2 regions of the Oceanobacter sp. 5_MG-2023 genome follow, and region 2 is predicted to be linked to the other one. Evidence: predicted binding sites of a transcription regulator. Region 2 holds the regulator's gene; the other holds the start of a gene.
What was found. The regulator PhoB, encoded in region 2, activates phosphate uptake and scavenging genes when phosphate is short. The targets are predictions, from matches to a motif close to TGTCATANNNNTGTCANA.
Positions count from the first base shown of each region.

Region 1 (9,332 bases), on a different contig from region 2:
GCCGTGTTTTTTGATGTCCTTACGGATAGCCGCATATACACCTACAAAAAATACGCAGGTCAGTCCGACAATCACTAATCCGGCAAAAACAACTTCGTCCATAAACATAGTGGGATTCCTCACTCTTAGTCGGTCTTGCGTTTGACGTGTTGAGGGCAATGTAACAGTCCACACCTGTGTCAAATTGACTCACATCAAGCCGTTTTTCAGCCGCTCTTTATAACCGTTGCTACGCTTGATATGCATCAAAAGCGACATAAGATCAGTTATTGGCTGGCTTGCTTATTGCGCTGAAACAGGAGGCAGGATTTCAGGGAGACGGTTATTCCGATGATCAGGTCATCACCGGCAGAAACAGGGGCAGGGACGTTATCCGGACGAAGATCCCTGTTTCCCAAAGATCTTATTAGGGTCGAGCAAACCAGCGCCCACAGGCGCTGGCTGCTGAAAAATGACAGGTCTTGCGTGGCATCCTTGCACAAGGTGCTGTCTGTCATGCTTATTGATCGTTATCTTTCTGGATTACCGAACGCCACTGCAAGGTTAATTCAGGTCATCTGCACCAGCAATTCACAGATTTTTCAAAACGAGTTCAATATCGCACCAAAAAACAACACATTGATAACAAACTAATTAGAGATAATTCGCCCCCGATAGACCCGGGTAGACGGCCCGATCCGCTCCCGATCATCAATCATGGCCGTCGCACCGCGGTACGTTCTGTCCATAATCGGCTTGGTTTTTGGTGCCTGGGTCGGCAAAAACATCTCAATCATCTCAAGTAAATCATGGCTCACGCCGCTTTTTACAAGGGTTCTGAGGTCATCTTCCAAGGAAGGCGAATCATAGTGAATTATGCAGCCCTGCTCATCTTTCGCTAATCGCTTTATTTTTTGTAGTAGTGCGATATTGTTGCGGTTGAATTCAACCATGTGGTTCCCCCCAAGTTGGTACTAGGGATTTTACTGCAACGCTCATACCATTGTTTTGTATTTTGTTTCGATTTGAACAATCGGCTGATCCAACTCACGATCTATATAACGGCTAAACTGACCAGCCACACACTCCCAGCTTAGCTGTTCTGCCGTCACTCGTGCCGCCTTGCCCTGCTCAACCAGATCACTCTCCAATAATGCCTCGGCGGCAGAGACAAACATCCGCTCGGCAATATCCGGCTTCTCTTCAACCGGAGCCAACGAACCGTTAACACCGGACTGAATATGCATATGGGCAGCTGCCATATCAAATGCAGCCACTGGCAAGCCACTGGCCATGGCCTCCAGCGTTACCAGACCAAACGTCTCCGTGACACTGGGAAAGACAAACAGATCAGCGGAAGCAAAATGCCGGGCCAGTGCCTCGCCCGTTTGCACGCCGGCAAAAATCACATCGGGATGGCTGGCCTGAATATCACCACGCATCGGGCCATCCCCCACCATCACCAGTTTCAGATCTGGTCGGGTCACCCGTAACTGGTCATAAGCCGCAATGGCGAGCGGGATATTTTTCTCTGCCGCAATACGTCCGACATACAGCATCACCCGGTCACTGTCCTTGACCTGCCAGGACTGCCTGAGACTGATACTACGCCGCCGCGGATGGAACAGATGACAATTGACCCCGTGAGGCAATACCTGAACGTTATGAAAGCTGGATTTACATAAAAACCCGGCGACTTCTTCGGAAGGAACCAGGGTTCCGGCGGTACGGTTATGGAAGCGGCGCAGCCAGTTCAGCGTCAGGGTTCGAATCCAGCCCAAGCCATAATAACTACTGTAACGATGAAAGTTGGTATGAAACGCACTCAACACCGGAATGCCGCGCTCGGTGGCCAAATTCAATGCCGAGTTGCCCAGCGGGCCTTCGGTGGCAATAAAGACAAATTCCGGCTGAAAGCGATCCCAGGCCGCCCGAATATCTCCCCGGGCTGGCCAGCCAATCTGTAAATCCGGGTACATTGGAATGGTCAAACCACGGCACCAGACTTCTTCCACTTCTGGACGCCATGTCGAGCGCGGCCGAGTACGAATCAGCTGTACCTGAAAGTGACGAGGGTCCAGCGCATTAATCAACTGGCGCAGGGAATTAGCGACACCGTTAACATCGGGCACATAGGTTTCGGTAACAATACTGATACGAAGTGGAGCCATACGGGTCTGGCACTCTGGCTAAATTCAACCAGTGTGCCAGCACCACCGTGACACTTTGATGAAGCCAATAAAGCCCCATATCACTCCACCAAACGTCAGCTCTCCAAACCAGCCCTCCACGTCATCCTCCGGCTCAGAACGCCTGAACAACAGCCTGAAATCAGGGCGACCCAACCGGGAAAGGGAAATGGAAATGGAACTTACCCAAAAGAAGCAATAGTTTATCGAGCAACCAAAAACAGCGAACAGGATAACAAGCCGGATAACAAACGAATGACAGGCGGGTTATGGGTCATGCGGGGAAAAGAGACAGGCTGGTCAGCCAATACGAGCAGACTGCCCGTCGCAGATACCAGTCACCCCAGTATCAACGACGGGCCGGAGACCCGCATACAGAATGGATATAACCAATGCTTAATGAGTGACTTCTGAAGCACTCATCGAGGACGTCGTTTCTTCACTCAGTTTGGACAAGCGATAACGTAATTGCCGTGGCGTCAATCCCAGCACTTTTGCAGCCATGGTCTTGTTGCCGTTGCACTTATCGATGGCTGCGTGAATATCACTCAGTTCATCTTCTTGCACACGCTGGTAAGGACGTGCATACAGAGTCTTGAAATTAGGCACCACTTGTGTTGCCAGAATCTGAGCAATCTGAGCACCAAGGCAGTGCACCAGTTCAAGGCTGACATTGTCCAGTCTTGCACCACGAAGGTCCATCACCAACACAGCCAGTACTGACTGACGCAGCACCAGAGGGACCAACAAGCAACGATCCTGCAAGGTCAGGCCACTGGCTTGGGGGTCAAATCGTTCCGGACGCTCACTGCCATCCTTGATGACCAACCATTCACGTGATTCAAACTGACGGCACAAGGCATGTTGGACAGCAAAGCTGTACACACCATTAGTGACACCAGTGGAACAATATTGGGCTTTAAAGCGGCTTGGGGAGTCAGGTAATGCAATGGATACATTACGCAGTTCCGTGTGTTCAGAAATCAACATCAGCAGGCGTTGGATGCTTTCTTCGTCCTGGTAACGACCTTCAATGATTTCAGTCAGGCCTGTCAGCCAATGGGCGGCAGTGGCAGGTTTGGGCTGGCGATAGTCTTGGATATCAGCGATTTTGTACATGGGCAGATCCTCCTTTACATAGTCTTTCGCAAACTCCGTACCAGCTCTGCCAAACCAACCAATAAATTTTGTCGGCAGGCGCCCGGATCATGGCCAGCGCCCAAAAAATCATCAGAACAGGTCAAAAAAGCACTATTGACTGCCTATACGTACCGTACTACGGGGTTGTGACTGGTTTATCCAGCGTTCTGTCATCACTCTGGAACAGTCAAGGAAGAAAAAAATATTGCCTTTTATCAATAACTGCCCAAGTAAAGCCAGCAATGCTCACAAAAATGCACAAAGAATTATCACAAAGACGACACAGTCGGTGCAAAAGAGTGCAAAGGCAGAATTCAGAGAAACGTTGATGATAAAGACTGGCCGCCGGTCAAACGGATCGAAGACCAGCAGCCGGGCATCCTGTTCCATGCCCTGTCAGCTTTTACCTTGATATACCTTGATGATTATTCAAGCAATGTCAGGATCGTCACTTGGCATATATTCCTTATGCAGCCAGTTGGCGGTAAAGCGGCACACATCATGAGTCGTTAGCAGACCAGCCAGTCTCTCATTACGCATGACAATCACAGCGCTGCTGCCATTGTCTGCCATATAAGCCAGCACGACATCCAGACGCGTGTGCAGATCAACCCGGGCCACGCGTCGTTGACACATATCACCGACCACCAGCTCCTGGCTATCATCCAGATTGTGTCCAGGCTGCTGCGCCAACTTGATATCGTCAGCCCCTAACAACCCGATCACCTCATCACCATCCATCACCGGCAGATGATGACACTGATGTTGTGCCATCAAGTCTGCGGCTTCTGTTAACCGTGTATTTTCACCAATATGCAGAGGGAATGCTGTCATTACTTCAGCGAGCGTTGGCATGTGTCTCATACAACGAGTCTCCGATATTATTATTGCGGTAACGATCTGAACAACAAGACTGGGCGCTGACAACAGTCACCCACCCTTCAATCAAACGCCGATGCGACCCAGGGTATCCACGATTTGTCGCAAAATCTCAGACAGTGCCGGATGATCCTGATCGAAGCGAATGGCGTACTCTTGCAAGCCTTCCACGACATCACCGCTGTCAGTCAGCTCCATCACTTCAATATCTTCCGCAACTTTTCTCATCAATCCTGCGGTTTCTTCATCCAGCTTCGGGTTGGCCTGCAACTCTTCATGCAATTGCTGAAGCTGTTCCTTTAGTTGATTTTCCATACACACCTCTCTTTTCTACAGTCTGCGAGACAAAACACATTGCCTGATACTACAGAGGACATCCATTTAATCCTGCACGGCTCTGCGCGAGTGTTGCCGTTGTTCAGGGCAAGACGACGAATGCAGCGAAATGACGAGTCCTTTTCAAATTCGTCAACACCGCACTGGACGGCGGCAACCCGCGCCCTTCGGGGGCTGCCGGATTAAATAGATGCCCCTTACAGGCATTGTGCATCAGGATACCTGATCAACAGCTGATCTTGCGCACGATTGTACAAACCCGGCCGGATTAGAGGTCTGTTAGAGAGCTGGAAGAACATCCGAATGGCTGACTATATAGCGATAGCACGGGATAGCGAGAAGGTTTGTGAGGATACAGCGCCAGCAACCATCAGGCTGCAGGCGGCGTGTATAGCAACAAGGTGATCATCCGATCAATAAGTAGCCTGGCAGAAAATGGGCATTCCACAGGACTGGGCGAGACGCTTGAAAGCAGGGAAATTGGCATAATCACCAATATACAACAGTGGGTTACGTGACAAATCCAGCCGTTGCAATTGCGGCAAAATCCGTCCCAGCACATTCAGCAACATGCTGTGACTACCCGCAAGCGGCACCCACACTTCCTGTTGCCCGGCAATACGGGATAAAAATCCAAGTAACAAATTGGAATTTTCATCCATGCTGGAACGTGTATCGGTATACACCAGGTTCAGCCACTGACCTTTGGGCAGATGATAAAAATTTGCCATATGTACGGCCGTTGGCAGCAGGTTTTCTGCCAGCAGATGTATTTTGGCCATCGTTTCCTCGTCAGATACGTCCCCGCTATTATGTCGGGCAGGTACCTGAACCAGCTTCACACTCCATCCTCGAGATGTGATGAATTCCTCTGGAATCCGGGCAAACATAATGTCCTCTGGCTTGCCCAGCCTTTGTGCAGCTTCCATTTCTCCTCCGTTTAACACAGCCAGCTGACCGGGTCAGCGATTCGCTACAATAAGTTCAGTCAGAACTACTGCATATGCAATGCCAACAATGGAAAAATGATATTCAGAGGCAATCAGGCCTAGAAGTTAAGCACTTCGACCAGCACCGTCTTGATAATAAATCCAAGCATGCCCAGCCCCAGTGCAAAGAACAGCACACCCATCCCAAATTTGCCCGCATTTGAGCGTTTTGCCAGGTCATAGATGATAAACATCATGAAGCCAATCAAAATGGCAATGCCGATTGCCATCCCTGCATTCTCAACGTGACTGATATTCATCAGTGTTACCTTCTCCGCAGCTATGGTAAAAATCGGGGGGCACATTTTAGCAACCGCCAGACTCTCAGTACAGGTACTGCCGATCCAATGACTCCAGACTTCGATATATGCATTATTGGCGCAGGTGTGATCGGTCTGGCACTGGCCAGACAATTGTCCCGGCGTTACTCCGTCTTGATACTGGAGCAAGCCGACCTGATTGGCAGTGAAACCAGTAGCCGCAACAGCGAAGTGATTCATGCCGGCCTGTATTACCCGCCAGGCTCCCTGAAAGAAACCCTGTGTCTGCGCGGACGCGCCCTGACCTATCAATTCTGTCAGCAGTTCGACATTCCCCATCAGAAAATCGGCAAGCTGATTGTCAGTCCAACCAATGACCACCCGGAACTGCAGCGACTGGAACACACAGCCCAGCGCCTTGCCATTCCATTACAACGTTTGGACCGCCACCAGCTACATCAAATGGAACCGGACGTTGCCGCTGCGGCTGCGCTCTGGTCACCGGAAACCGGGATCATCGACAGTCACCGGTTTATGCAAGCCTTGCAGCACCAGGCTGAGCAAGCCGGTGCGCTGTTGGTCTGCCGCAGCCAAATGACATCCGCACACAACCACGGTGATGACTGGGCCGTTACTATCAACACCTCCGATGGCCCGACCACCATTCATTGCCAGACACTGATTAACGCCGCCGGATTAGAGGCGATTGCGCTGATGGCCACGATAGATGCTGGTACCAATACCGCAGATACAAATAGTGATGCCCGTCTCCATAACGGAAGCCAGACTGCCGAACGCAATAACACGCCGCCGGTACTGTTTCCGGCCCGTGGACATTACTTCAGCTACCAGGGCAAAAGCCCATTCCGGCATCTGGTTTATCCTTTGCCTGAGCCTGGCCTCGCCGGCCTCGGTGTTCATGCCACCCTGGATCTGGCCGGACAACTGCGCTTTGGCCCGGATGTCGAATATCTTGATCCGCAAGCAGCCTCCAGTCCTGAGCGCTACCATGTCAGTGAGCATTTACGTCGCCCCTTTGCCGCCGCCATACGCCGCTACTGGCCCGCACTGGATGAAAACCAGCTACAGGCCGCATACGCGGGTATTCGCCCCAAGCTGAGTGCCCCAGGCAACACCGCGGCCGACTTTGTTTTTCAGCGAAGTGGCCCCGCCACATCACCCGCCTGGCATCTGTTGGGGATAGAGAGTCCGGGGCTGACCTCGGCATTAGCCATCGCCGAGCATGTCGAACAATTACTGGAAACAAGATGAGTACCATATTGCCCGCAGAGACGGAAATTCCTGTCACCTGTGATGAATGTAATACCGACACTCCCATCGCACTGGTCGAACTCAGATCACTGGCGCTGATCACCTGCCAACACTGTGGCAACCAACGCCAATTCACCCAGGCAGAACTGGACGTCATGCGCCTGGTACTGGTCCAGGCCGGTTACCGTTTTTTGTGATAGATTTTTTTGCGACAAACAAGGCTTGATGGTTCAGCCCAGACCCGATTCTTCCCGCCACCCCCTTCTGCAAGCACCGCCTTCACCCGAATGTCACGGAGCTGAAAAAGAACTGTCACACAGTCCCCCCAAAGTAAAGAGTCATATGTAGCGAACTAATGGCACCATGACTGCACCTATTCAACGCGTCACCATTGTGACTGAAACATTTGCTCCGGAGATCAATGGCGTTGCACATACTCTGTCGCAACTGGTTGAAGGCATGCGTGCACGTGGTATCCAGGTGCAGATCATCCGTCCTCGGCAATACCGTCATGAACAACCGGTCAACACTCATGACCTGCACACAACCTTGCTGCCCGGTATGCCATTACCCGGCTATAAAGAGCTCAAGTTTGGCGTTCCCCTGATTGGCCGTATTTCTTCCGCCCTGAAGGATTTTGCCCCCAATGTGATTTATGTGGCCACCGAAGGCCCGATGGGCTGGGCCGCCGTGCGAGCAGCCCATAAAACCGGAGTGGCTGTCATTAGCGGCTTCCACACCAATTTTCATCAGTACATCGAGCACTACCGCCTGGCTGGACTGGAAAAACTGGCCTATCGTTATCTGCGTTACTTTCATAATCTGACCGCGACCACGCTGGTTCCTACCCGCAGCCAACGGGATGAACTGGACGCCCATGGCTTCCACAACGTGCGGGTATTATCTCGTGGCGTCGACAGCCAGAAGTTTAATCCTTGCCATCGCAGCGCTGCCCTGCGACGCTCCTGGGGAGTGGGTGAACAGGATCTGGTGCTACTTTACGTCGGCCGCATCGCCGGTGAAAAAAACATGGACCTGGCACTGGCGGCCTATCGTCGCCTGCTCAACAGCGATGAGCAGGTACGTATGGTACTGGTTGGCGATGGCCCTGAATTACAGAGCATCCGCGCCCAGTACCCGGAAATTATCTGCTGTGGCATGCGTCGCGGCGATGACCTGGCAACACACTATGCCAGTGGCGATATCTTTCTGTTCCCGAGCAAAACCGATACGTTCGGCAACGTTGTTACCGAAGCCATGGCCAGCGGTCTGGCCGTGGTCAGCTTTGATTATGCCGCCGGACATGAACATATCACCTCCAGCCTGACCGGCATGCTCGCGCCATTTGGTGAAGATGAAACCTATATCCAGCAAGTCGAGATTCTTTCCGACAGTCCGAATTTACTGCAAAAAATTCGTCAGCAAGCTCGCTCACGTGCAGAAACAATTTCATGGAATAGCATTGTGGACGAGTTTATCCAGCGCCTTAACAGCGCCAATACCAAGGTAACCCCTAATGGCAATCGCAAAACAGTTACAGCCAAAGACAGCGCTACTGTTCAGTAAAGCCGATCATCTAGAGCTGAGCCTGTGTCAGCTTATGAACAGAATGGGATACAACCGCAGCGTACGGCTGTTTTTCAAAGGCATCAGTCGCGCCGGTGACGGTGTATTCTGGTACTCACTCGGACTGTTATTGCCTCTGCTGTTCGGTATCGAAGGACTGGCCGTCCTGGGCCATATAGCCATCACCGGCTTGTTGTGTGTTGGCGTCTACAGTCAGCTGAAAAACCGCCTGGTACGCCAGCGGCCGTTTATTTCGTTTGATGCCATTCAGGCCCATACCGCCCCGCTGGACCTGTACAGCTTTCCCTCAGGTCACACCATGAATGCCGTAAACTTCGCGGTATTACTCTGCTTTTTCTTCCCGGTACTGTTCTGGATGGTCGCGCCGTTTGCCTTGTTGGTGGCACTGTCCCGGGTGATTCTGGGGATGCACTACCCGACCGACGTATTGGTGGGTGCTTCTCTCGGCATGTCGATCAGTTATGGCTCGCTCGCCATTTGGCCTGCTGGAATGTTTGCTTTTATTATTTACTGAAAACCGATCAGACAGGCTGCCTGAACCGGCAACAGCCAGCCCTAGAACAAACGCCCCTGGGCCGGATCACCCCCACAATACCGGGCACCAATACCCAACAGGCGTACCCGCTTGTCCTGTCGACGCATGGCGCTGGCAATCAGCGCAGCAAACCCTTTCAGATCGGCTGCCATATCGTTATCAGCCA
Region 1 covers NZ_JAUORS010000006.1:110,925-120,256, forward strand. Annotated here, with positions in the region: gene ccoM (cytochrome c oxidase subunit CcoM) at 1-108, opposite strand, end outside; gene Q4551_RS05970 (hypothetical protein) at 630-932, opposite strand; gene Q4551_RS05975 (glycosyltransferase family 1 protein) at 975-2,150, opposite strand; gene Q4551_RS05980 (helix-turn-helix domain-containing protein) at 2,565-3,287, opposite strand; gene Q4551_RS05985 (CBS domain-containing protein) at 3,738-4,172, opposite strand; gene Q4551_RS05990 (DUF4404 family protein) at 4,254-4,502, opposite strand; gene Q4551_RS05995 (hypothetical protein) at 4,937-5,305, opposite strand; gene Q4551_RS06000 (DUF2788 domain-containing protein) at 5,572-5,772, opposite strand; gene Q4551_RS06005 (NAD(P)/FAD-dependent oxidoreductase) at 5,860-7,044, shown strand; gene Q4551_RS06010 (hypothetical protein) at 7,041-7,241, shown strand; gene Q4551_RS06015 (glycosyltransferase family 1 protein) at 7,408-8,610, shown strand; gene Q4551_RS06020 (phosphatase PAP2 family protein) at 8,645-9,145, shown strand; gene dinB (DNA polymerase IV) at 9,187-9,332, opposite strand, start outside.
Region 1: Q4551_RS05975 (glycosyltransferase family 1 protein) is a predicted target of PhoB. The motif match lies at 2,412-2,429, and genes of this name have one in related genera.

Region 2 (9,332 bases):
AATAATCGCGGCAGCCACGGAGACGTTGAAAGAATGCACCATGCCGAGCATGGGGATGATCAGGTGCTCGTCCGCCAGTTCGGAGGCGATGTCGCTGACGCCTTCTTTTTCGGTGCCCATCAGGATGGCGGTGGGTTGAGTGAAGTCATATTCCCGAAAGTCGATCGCTCTGTCTGTCAGATGAGCTGCGCAGACCTTGATACCGCGTTGCTGGTGCGTGCGGATGGCGGTTTCGATGTCGGCATGGGTGCTAACGCTGACCCAGCTCTCTGAGCCAGCTGCAGCGGCGCTGGTGACGGTATTAAGGCGGAAAGTGTCGGTTGGCCATACGCAGTGGATGTCTTGCACGCCAAAGGCGTCACAGGAGCGGGCAATGGCGGCCAGATTGTGCGATTTGTAAACTTCATCGGTAATGACCGACAGGTCTGGCTGGCGTCGGTTGAGGGTGTTGATCACACAACTCAGGCGTTCTGGCGTCATGTTCGGTTACGTCTCTCTGGCTCAAAACGGAGCGGCATTGTATAAAACCTTCCGGTTTTATGCACGGAACAGGTATGAAAGACAATTTATTGATAGGAGCCGGCTATTTGTGGCGTGGCTTTACACTGCTGAATGAACCGGGAATACGCCGTTATGTCTGGTTGCCCATTCTGATTAATCTGCTGGTGTTGTCGTTTGGAAGCTATTGGCTGATTGATGCAGTCAGCCAGTGGGATGGCTTTGATTCCAGCTGGATCAGTTGGCTGGCCTGGCTGGTGGTGCCTCTGTTGCTGTTACTGTCGACCTTGATCTCGGGGTATTTTTTCAGTGCGGTGTTGTTGCTGTTGGCGAGTCCGTTTTATGGCTTGCTGGCGGGCAAGATCGAGCAGCGTCTGGGGCATGAGGTCGAGGACGAATCCATTGCCGCGTTGATCCCGCGTACGGTGATACGGGAGCTGGTCAAGATGGGTTATTACCTGCCGCGTTATCTGTTGCTGCTGTTGTTGTCGTTTGTGCCGGGCGTCAACTTGCTGATGCCCTTCGTCTGGTTCTGGTTTGGCAGCTGGGTGATGGCGTTGCAATACAGTGATTATACTCTGGATAACCAGCAGCAGAATTTCCGTGCCAGCCGAGAGCAGGTGGCTACCCAGCGCTGGACGGCCTGGGGATTTGGTGGGGCGGTGTCGGTGCTGATGGCGGTACCATTACTGAACTGTCTGGTGCCCCCGGCGGCGGTGATCGGGGCTACGCTGTGGCAATTGCAACGGCAGGCCGATCAGTCACGGGCCGGTTGATCTATTGGCCGGCCTCATCACGGTTGTCAGATAAGCAGGCTGCGGGGAAAACACAGGTGAATGTACTGCCCTTGCCTTCGATGCTGCTGATTTTCAGCTCGCCGTCATGGTGCAGCAAGACGTGTTTGACAATAGCCAGTCCCAGTCCGGTACCGCCAGTGGCGATGCTGCGGCTGGGGTCGGCGCGATAGAAGCGCTCGGTCAGGCGGGGGATGTGATGCTGGGCAATACCGATGCCGTTATCCGAGACGCTGAAATGCCCTTTACCGCCTTCGGTATACCAGCGCAGGGTGACGTCACCCCCTTCCGGGGTGTATTTGACGGCGTTGAATACCAGGTTGGAAAATGCACTGCGCAGCTCATTATAAAAGCCCATCATTTTTTGATCCTGATCGATGGTCAGGGTAATGGTGTGCTTGCTGCTGCTGAGTGATGCGGCATCGCGACGGATGGCTTCCAGCAGCGGCTGCAGCTCGATAGGCTGAGGCTGTTCCGTCTTGCCGGTCTCCAGCCGTGACAGCATCAGCAAATCCTTGAGCAGGTTTTCCATACGATGACTTTGTTCGCTCATTTGCTGCAGCATGCGACCCCAGCGTGGTGGCAGCATCTCGGAAGCGGCTTGCATGGTTTCGACGTAACCGGCAATCACGGTCAGCGGTGTACGTAATTCATGGCTGACGTTGGCAACAAAATCCTTGCGCATTTCTTCCAGTTGTTTCAAACGGGTGATGTCATGAATCAGGATCAGGCGATCCTTGCGGCCAAACAGGGTGATATTGAACTGCAGGTAAATGCGCGGATTGATGGGCGATCGAATCGTGAGCGGTTCCTGATAATCGGCCTTGTCGAAGTAGGCCTTGAATTCTGGTGTGCGGATCAGGTTGGTGATGGGCTGGCCAATGTCTACCGGGTTGCGTAACCCCAGGTAGTTTTGTGCGGCCTGGTTCCAGAATTCCAGCGCGCCGCTGGCATCCACCATCAAGACAGAATCTTGCAGGGCCGCGGTTGAGTCCTGGATACGATTGATAATGGCCTGCAGGCGCTGCTGGTGTTTGATATTGCTTTGCTGCAAGCGCTGGTTCTCGGTAAAAATCGCTCCCCAGATGCCCAGTGTTCGCGGTAATACGGTGGTTTGTCCCTGATCCAGCCAGCGGTGCAGGCGGTACAGTTGCAGCCATTGCCAGGTGATATAGGCCCCCATCATCAAACACAATGCTTCCAGCGGCCGGTCAAAAAAGACGTAACCACAACCAACGGCCAGAATCAGCAAGTAGACAAGGCGGCGCAATTCTCTGCGCCAGACGGGGGACATCAAAATTCAGGAGGCTTTGGTCGAAAAGCGGTAGCCGGTGCCACGCACGGTTTGGATCAGTTGTTCGTGAGACTCACCGAGTGCTTTGCGCAGACGACGAATATGCACGTCAACGGTGCGCTCTTCAACGTACACATTACCACCCCAGACTTGATCGAGCAGCTGGGCTCGGGAGTAGGCCCGTTCCTGGTGGGTCATGAAAAACTGCAACAAACGATACTCCGTAGGGCCGATGTCAATCGGGTCGCCATGAGCGGTAACGCGATGGCAGACCGGGTCCAGCATCAGGCCGCTGACTTCAATGGGCTCTTCGATGCCTTGTGGGGTGGAACGGCGCAAGACGGCTTTCAGTCGTGCGACCAGTTCTCGAGGGGAAAACGGTTTGGTGATGTAGTCATCTGCCCCCGCTTCCAGCCCTTGTACTTTGTTATCTTCTTCGCCCTTGGCCGTCAGCATGATGATTGGCAACTCAGCGGTGCGGTCTTCACGCTTGAGGCGCCGGGCAAATTCGACGCCACTGGTGCCTGGCAGCATCCAGTCGAGTAAAATCATATCAGGCTTTCGATCGATAATCTGCGCATGTGCTTCCTGTACATTGGCAGCCTCAAGGCATTCATACCCGGCCATTTCCAGGGCCACGGCGATCATTTCCCGGATAGGGGCTTCATCGTCCACAATAAGAACGGTCTTGCCAGCTTTGGTCATAAGGCTCGTCACGCAAATGTCACAATAGGAATAATGCGGAGGTATTACACTGACCTAGTGTTACAAGCATGTGACACTGTTGGCATTGGCGTCAAGCCTGACACCAATTACGCGCTGGACAGGGCGTAGTGTGACAGGAGTCCGGCCCAGATCAGCGTGCCATACCAATGGGCTGCCAGAAACACTTTCATGCAGGCTTCCCGGCGGCGACTGCGGATAGACCATAATTGCCAGACCAGATACCCTCCGGCGACGCACCAGGCCAGATAAAACGGCCAGCTTGCTTCCAGCTGATTGCCCGTCAGTAACAGACAAAAATGCGCCATTCCGTAGAGAATGGCGATCATGGTGACATCCAGGTCGCCAAACAGGATCGCCGTGCTTTTGACACCAATCAGCAGGTCATCGTCGCGGTCGACCATGGCGTAAATTGTGTCGTAACCGACCGTCCAGCAAACATTGGCAATAAACAATAACCAGCAGACAGCGGTCAGCTCATTGGCCTGTGCGGCAAAGGCCATTGGAATCGCCCAGGAAAATGCAGCGCCGAGAAACACCTGTGGCAAATGGGTATGGCGTTTCATAAAGGGATAAAGTGCTGCCAGAGCGACCCCGCCGAGGGATAACCAGATGGTCAGGGCATTGGTCAACAGCACCAGCGCCAGACTGATCAGGCACAGCACAATAAAGCCGGATAATGCTTCGCGGTCAGAGATGCGTCCTTGAGTCAGGGGACGGTCCTGGGTGCGTTTGACATGGCGGTCGATATGACGGTCGGCGTAGTCGTTAATAACACAACCGGCCGACCGCATAAGAAATACGCCCAGAGTAAAAATCACCAGATTGGCAATGGAGGGAATGCCCTCGGCGGCAATCCACAGCGCCCACAAGGTTGGCCAGAGCAGCAGATAAGAGCCAATCGGCCGGTTCAGGCGTGTCAGCTGCACCCACTGATACCAGTTGGGCCAGAGTTTGTTGAGTGAGGCGGACAGAGGTGATTGCATAATCAACGCCTTGTGTCGTCTGACAAAGGAAAGGAGGCGGATACCAGCAAGGACGAGAAGGCTTCCGTTACCAGCAGTGGTGCACCATGAATTGTAAATACCGAACGCCTGGCCCAGCCAAACGGGTTGGGCTGGTTGACTGTTGACGCCCTTGTGCGGCTGAATTTCAGCGGTTGGCGGCGCAAACTGGGCTGGCGGAACAGATAGCTGCCAAGCGAGCGGTTACCAAGATGGCGAATCTGTTGTCCTACCCGTGCAAGGCTGGTCAATGGAATGGCAGTGCGGGCTCGCACCAGTTCCGTTTGTCCCAGGCACAAGGAAACCTCGCGTACCCAAACGGGTTGGCGTCCGTGCAGCTTCAGGTCTGCCTGTTCGGTTGGTAAAGCCGGGCCGCAATATTGTCGGATAACCTTGACCGAAAATGTGCTTGGGTCCAGTGCCTGCAAACGCTTGGTCAGTGACCCGGCGTCATTGAGCCAGTGACGCCACTCGCGGGGAATGCTCGCTGGTGTTACACAAAAGCGCCCGCTCCAGCGTGGTGTTGTGGCCAGAAGTTGCGCATGGTATCTGGGTATAGTGCTTTTCATGGCGGCGCAGCATGCGTCAAATCGCATTTAGTGGCAAGAGGATTGCTCTGTCCATTGATTTTATGCGGGTTGGACAGTAGCTTAGGCGGCCGAAGTATCGAGTCGGCTGATGCAACATCGGCTCCAGCCGTTATTATGACAGGTGTGACATGAAAAAATGGCAGTGCGTGGTGTGCGGCTGGATCTACGATGAAGCTGAAGGCGCACCAGAAGAAGGTATCCCGGCAGGTACCCCTTGGGAGGACGTGCCAGCAGACTTTACCTGCCCGGATTGCGGTGTCGGTAAAGATGATTTTGAAATGATAGAGATTTGACCATTGATTCCGACCTGCTGTCCCCCAACGGTAACCCCTGCCGATGCCCGCTGGGCATTGATTGTTGTTGCCGATGCGGTTGCCGATGCGGTTGCCGATGCGAGCACCGCCGCTGGCTACCAACGGGTGCACGACTACTGTCAACGCCATGGACCCGCGTCGGTGCTCTTGATTTGTGCCAATGATGGCCAGCAAGAACAGTCCAGCGCAGCGGATATGGCGGAGCGTCTGGGAATCGTGGTGCTGAACAACACCCCGGTGACCAGGATCGACCATTCTGGCCGCTGCCTTGAGACGCCGCTGGGGCGATTTGACTTCGAAACACTGATTGTCGCGCCTGCTCATCTGGCGGATAACGTTGATACCGAGCAAGCCTTGTGTGACCACAAGCGCCAGCCATAACGGTATTCGTTAGCAGCCGCCGCCGTATACAAAGTACTAATATGAATAGTGCTGTCGGTAGCCACTGCGCTGACGGTAACAGATAACCGATATTCCTGAGCCTGCGAAGCAGGCCGTACAACCAGGCGTTATGCCTAACTTATCGAGAGGATTCATCTCCATGCGTAAACCAGAACTGGCGGCCGCCATTGCTGAAAAAACAGACCTGAGCAAAGAAAAAGCAACAGAAATCATCACCGTTGTCACCGATCGTATTGCCCAGGCACTTTCCGAAGGCGAGAACGTCAGCCTGATTGGCTTTGGTACCTTTGAAGTACGTCAGCGTGCTGAACGTCAGGGCAAAAACCCGCAAACAGGGGAAGCCATCACCATTGCGGCAGCCAAGGTACCCGCTTTCAAACCCGGTAAAGCCCTGAAAGATTCGGTGCAGTAAGCCGATATGATGGATGCCGCAACGCTGACCCGGCACTGGGTGGAAACATTGGTTATCGGCGAGGGGTTATGCCCTTTTGCTGCGCCAGTGATGCCAGCACTGCGGATCGATATTTGTGAGCATCCTGACCTTGATCAGGCCACGGCCGAGTTTATGGATTTACTCACCGAAGTGGCCAGGGCAGACAGCGAGACATTGCCAACGGCATTGTTTGTTGTGCCTGGGCTGGTCAAGGAATTTGATGAGTACTGGAACTGGAGTCTGATTTGCGAACAGTTACTGGTACAAATGGGTTACGAAGGCCTGCTACAGTTAGCGACCTTTCACCCTAACTATTGTTTTGATGGTGAGCCGCTGGATGATCCGGGCAACTTCACCAACCGTTCTCCCTTCCCCATGCTGCACATTATCCGCGAGGCGCATATAGAGCAGGCGCTGGCCTCGGTTCCCTTTCCTGAACGTATTCCCGAACGCAACCAGAAGCACCTGCGACGCCTGGGTATTGCCGGTGTGCTGGCGTTGATGCCAGAGCTGGCAAACACGGAAGTATTGTCTGATCAGCCGTCAGCGCAGGGCTGGCGGCCGAAATAACCACCGGGATTTGCCTGGCAAATCCGATTGCCGCCGATCAGGCTGACAGTACGGAAGACTGGCCCATTGATTCCCTGGCTCGCTGGATCACCGTTTCCGTGGCGTCGCGTACCGTCTCTTTGTCAAGACCCAGAGTCTGGAGGATTTTGGTATCCAGTGCTTCTTTCGGGCCATCGCCGTAACCATGAGCGCGTAAACTACGAGTGGTGATATTCAGCAGTCGGGCGTAATGGGCGTGGGCGCCGTTGTAGCGTGAATTATGTTGCTGCCGCAGGGCTGTGACGACCTCATCCGGGAGATGCCACTGATCGATCAGGCAGGCGGCAATCTGTTCACGTGTCAGAGCCAGTACATGACGTTCGATGCAAGAACGGTTGATATGTGGATTGGCTTCAATATAGCGATTGATCAGCGCCAGTTGATGTGGAAAGACATGAGCCAGCAATAAAAAACCGAAGTTATGCAGTAACCCGGCCAGATTGGCCAGGCTGCAGTCCAGCTGCTTGTCTTCTGGACAGCGTCGGGAAAGCTCACTGGCCAGCTCGGCTCCCATGGCTGCTTGTTGCCAGAACGGGGTATAGCCTCTGGGGCCTTCGTGGGGCATATCAATATGACGTCCCAGTGCCAGATGCGAGACCAGTTCAACCCCGAGTACGTGCAGGATGGTCTCTTTGATGGTTGGCTCGGTATCTTTGGATTGATAACAGGGAGAGTGCTTCCAGTTAAGGATTATCTCGTTGATAGCGGGGTTTTGCTGAAGCGTGTGCGCCAGGCTCTCGAGGTTGGCATCCGGGTCGATTCGCAGCTCAATAATACGCCGTACGGTCTCTGGTAACGGTGGCAGGTCGAGAGTGTCCTGCAAGCGTGGTTGAACGCGCAGCAAAGTAAACTGTTGTATTGCGGTGTTGATATCCTCCATGTCCTCGCTGGCTGTTGCGTGGAATGGGTCCTCTTTTGGTGGGGCCGAATAATGTCCCAGCTGCGAATGGGCGATCAGTGCCCGTACCTGCTCGGCTGGTAGTTGCAATAACGTGTCGTTGGTATCAGAGGGAATATACAGGGAGTTGTTTTCGAGTAACGAGTGATCCACCAGGGTTTCGATATGGGTAAGCTGTGGTGGAGCCGGAAAATTATCCAATCCCAGTGTGTTCTTGAGGGATTGCACCTCATTGGGCAGGAGTGCTGTATATTGCCGACCCAGTTGGTGCGTCAGCTGTTTCAGGTCCAACAGGCGGTTGGCCGGGATCAGCACCTGTATCTTGCTATAGCTATCTTTAAGGAAGATAACGCTGGCCAGATTGCCGGATGGCATGGCACTTTTACTGATCATGGTCGGTCACCTGTAATGTCGTCTCGGGTGGCTTGTACGGAGAGGCCTTGTGCCTTGTGAGCAAGCGGCAAAATTGCCGCGGCCAATCAGTGTGGGTACATACAATATAGATCAGATGAGCGTATTTACTTGGGCTGGATCAGTAACCGCTGATATGTGCCCACTGGAGCATAAAAAAAGACATTGGCTTGGTACTGAGAGAATCATATTTGGATCAATAAGGGGTAGATATGGCCCATGAGATGTATTTTTTCAATCTTTATTGATACGACCATTGGATAACTTTTGACAGTTTTGTTAATTAGGTCTCATTTTTGATATGTTTCTGAACAGAATTGATTGGTTGGTATGCTACAGGGTACATCTATTTAATCCTGCACGGCGGCAACCCGCGCCCAGAGTGAGCACCGGACTAAACAGATGTCCCCTACACGGCAGCATAACGCTCGGCATCGCCCAGCCATCGGAGAATCAGGGGCTCGACCCGTTGCGGGTGCTGGTGCCAAAGCTGAGTCGCCATCTCTCGTACCTGGGGTAATAATTCGGCATCACGTTGCAGGTCGGCGACGCGCAGCATTTGCAAGCCGGTCTGGCGCGTGCCAAGCACTTCCCCCGGGCCTCGCAGCATCAGGTCTTGTTCGGCAATATAAAAACCATCCTGGCTTTCTCGCATCACGTGCAGGCGTTGCTTGCTGGTGAACGAGAGCGGCGCCTTGTACAGCAAGACACAGTGACTGGCGACAGAGCCACGGCCAACCCGGCCCCGCAACTGGTGCAGTTGTGCCAGCCCCAGACGTTCCGGGTTTTCAATTACCATCAGACTGGCATTCGGTACATCGACACCGACCTCAATCACCGTTGTCGCGACCAGCAGATCCAGCTGGTGGGCTTTGAAGGCCGCCATAACGGCGGCTTTTTCGGCAGCTTTCATGCGGCCATGCACCAGCCCGATACGTAAATGCGGCAGTTGTGTCGCCAGGTCTTCGGCGGTGTTTTCAGCGGCCTGACATTGCAGCGCCTCACTTTCTTCAATCAGGGTACAGACCCAGTAGGCCTGGGCCTGCTCACGACAGGCATGATCGACTCGCTGAATCACTTCTTCGCGGCGCTGGTCGGATACCACGACGGTGGTAATCGGGCTGCGCCCTGGTGGCAGTTCGTCAATGATGGAGGTATCCAGGTCGGCGTAGGCACTCATGGCCAGGGTACGGGGAATGGGAGTGGCAGTCATGATCAACTGGTGTGGTGACAAGCCATCGAGATTCCCCTTGTCTTTCAGTGCCAGACGCTGGTGGACACCAAAGCGATGCTGCTCATCAACAATCACCAGTGCCAGACGATGAAAATGCACTTCTTCCTGAAACAGCGCGTGCGTACCAA
Region 2 covers NZ_JAUORS010000024.1:20,044-29,375, reverse strand. Annotated here, with positions in the region: gene trmH (tRNA (guanosine(18)-2'-O)-methyltransferase TrmH) at 1-480, opposite strand, end outside; gene cysZ (sulfate transporter CysZ) at 555-1,274, shown strand; gene phoR (phosphate regulon sensor histidine kinase PhoR) at 1,276-2,586, opposite strand; gene phoB (phosphate regulon transcriptional regulator PhoB) at 2,593-3,291, opposite strand; gene ubiA (4-hydroxybenzoate octaprenyltransferase) at 3,399-4,295, opposite strand; gene Q4551_RS14030 (chorismate lyase) at 4,298-4,882, opposite strand; gene Q4551_RS14025 (rubredoxin) at 5,032-5,196, shown strand; gene Q4551_RS14020 (hypothetical protein) at 5,200-5,598, shown strand; gene Q4551_RS14015 (HU family DNA-binding protein) at 5,759-6,031, shown strand; gene Q4551_RS14010 (DUF1415 domain-containing protein) at 6,038-6,622, shown strand; gene Q4551_RS14005 (aminoacyl-tRNA deacylase and HDOD domain-containing protein) at 6,660-7,952, opposite strand; gene recG (ATP-dependent DNA helicase RecG) at 8,380-9,332, opposite strand, start outside.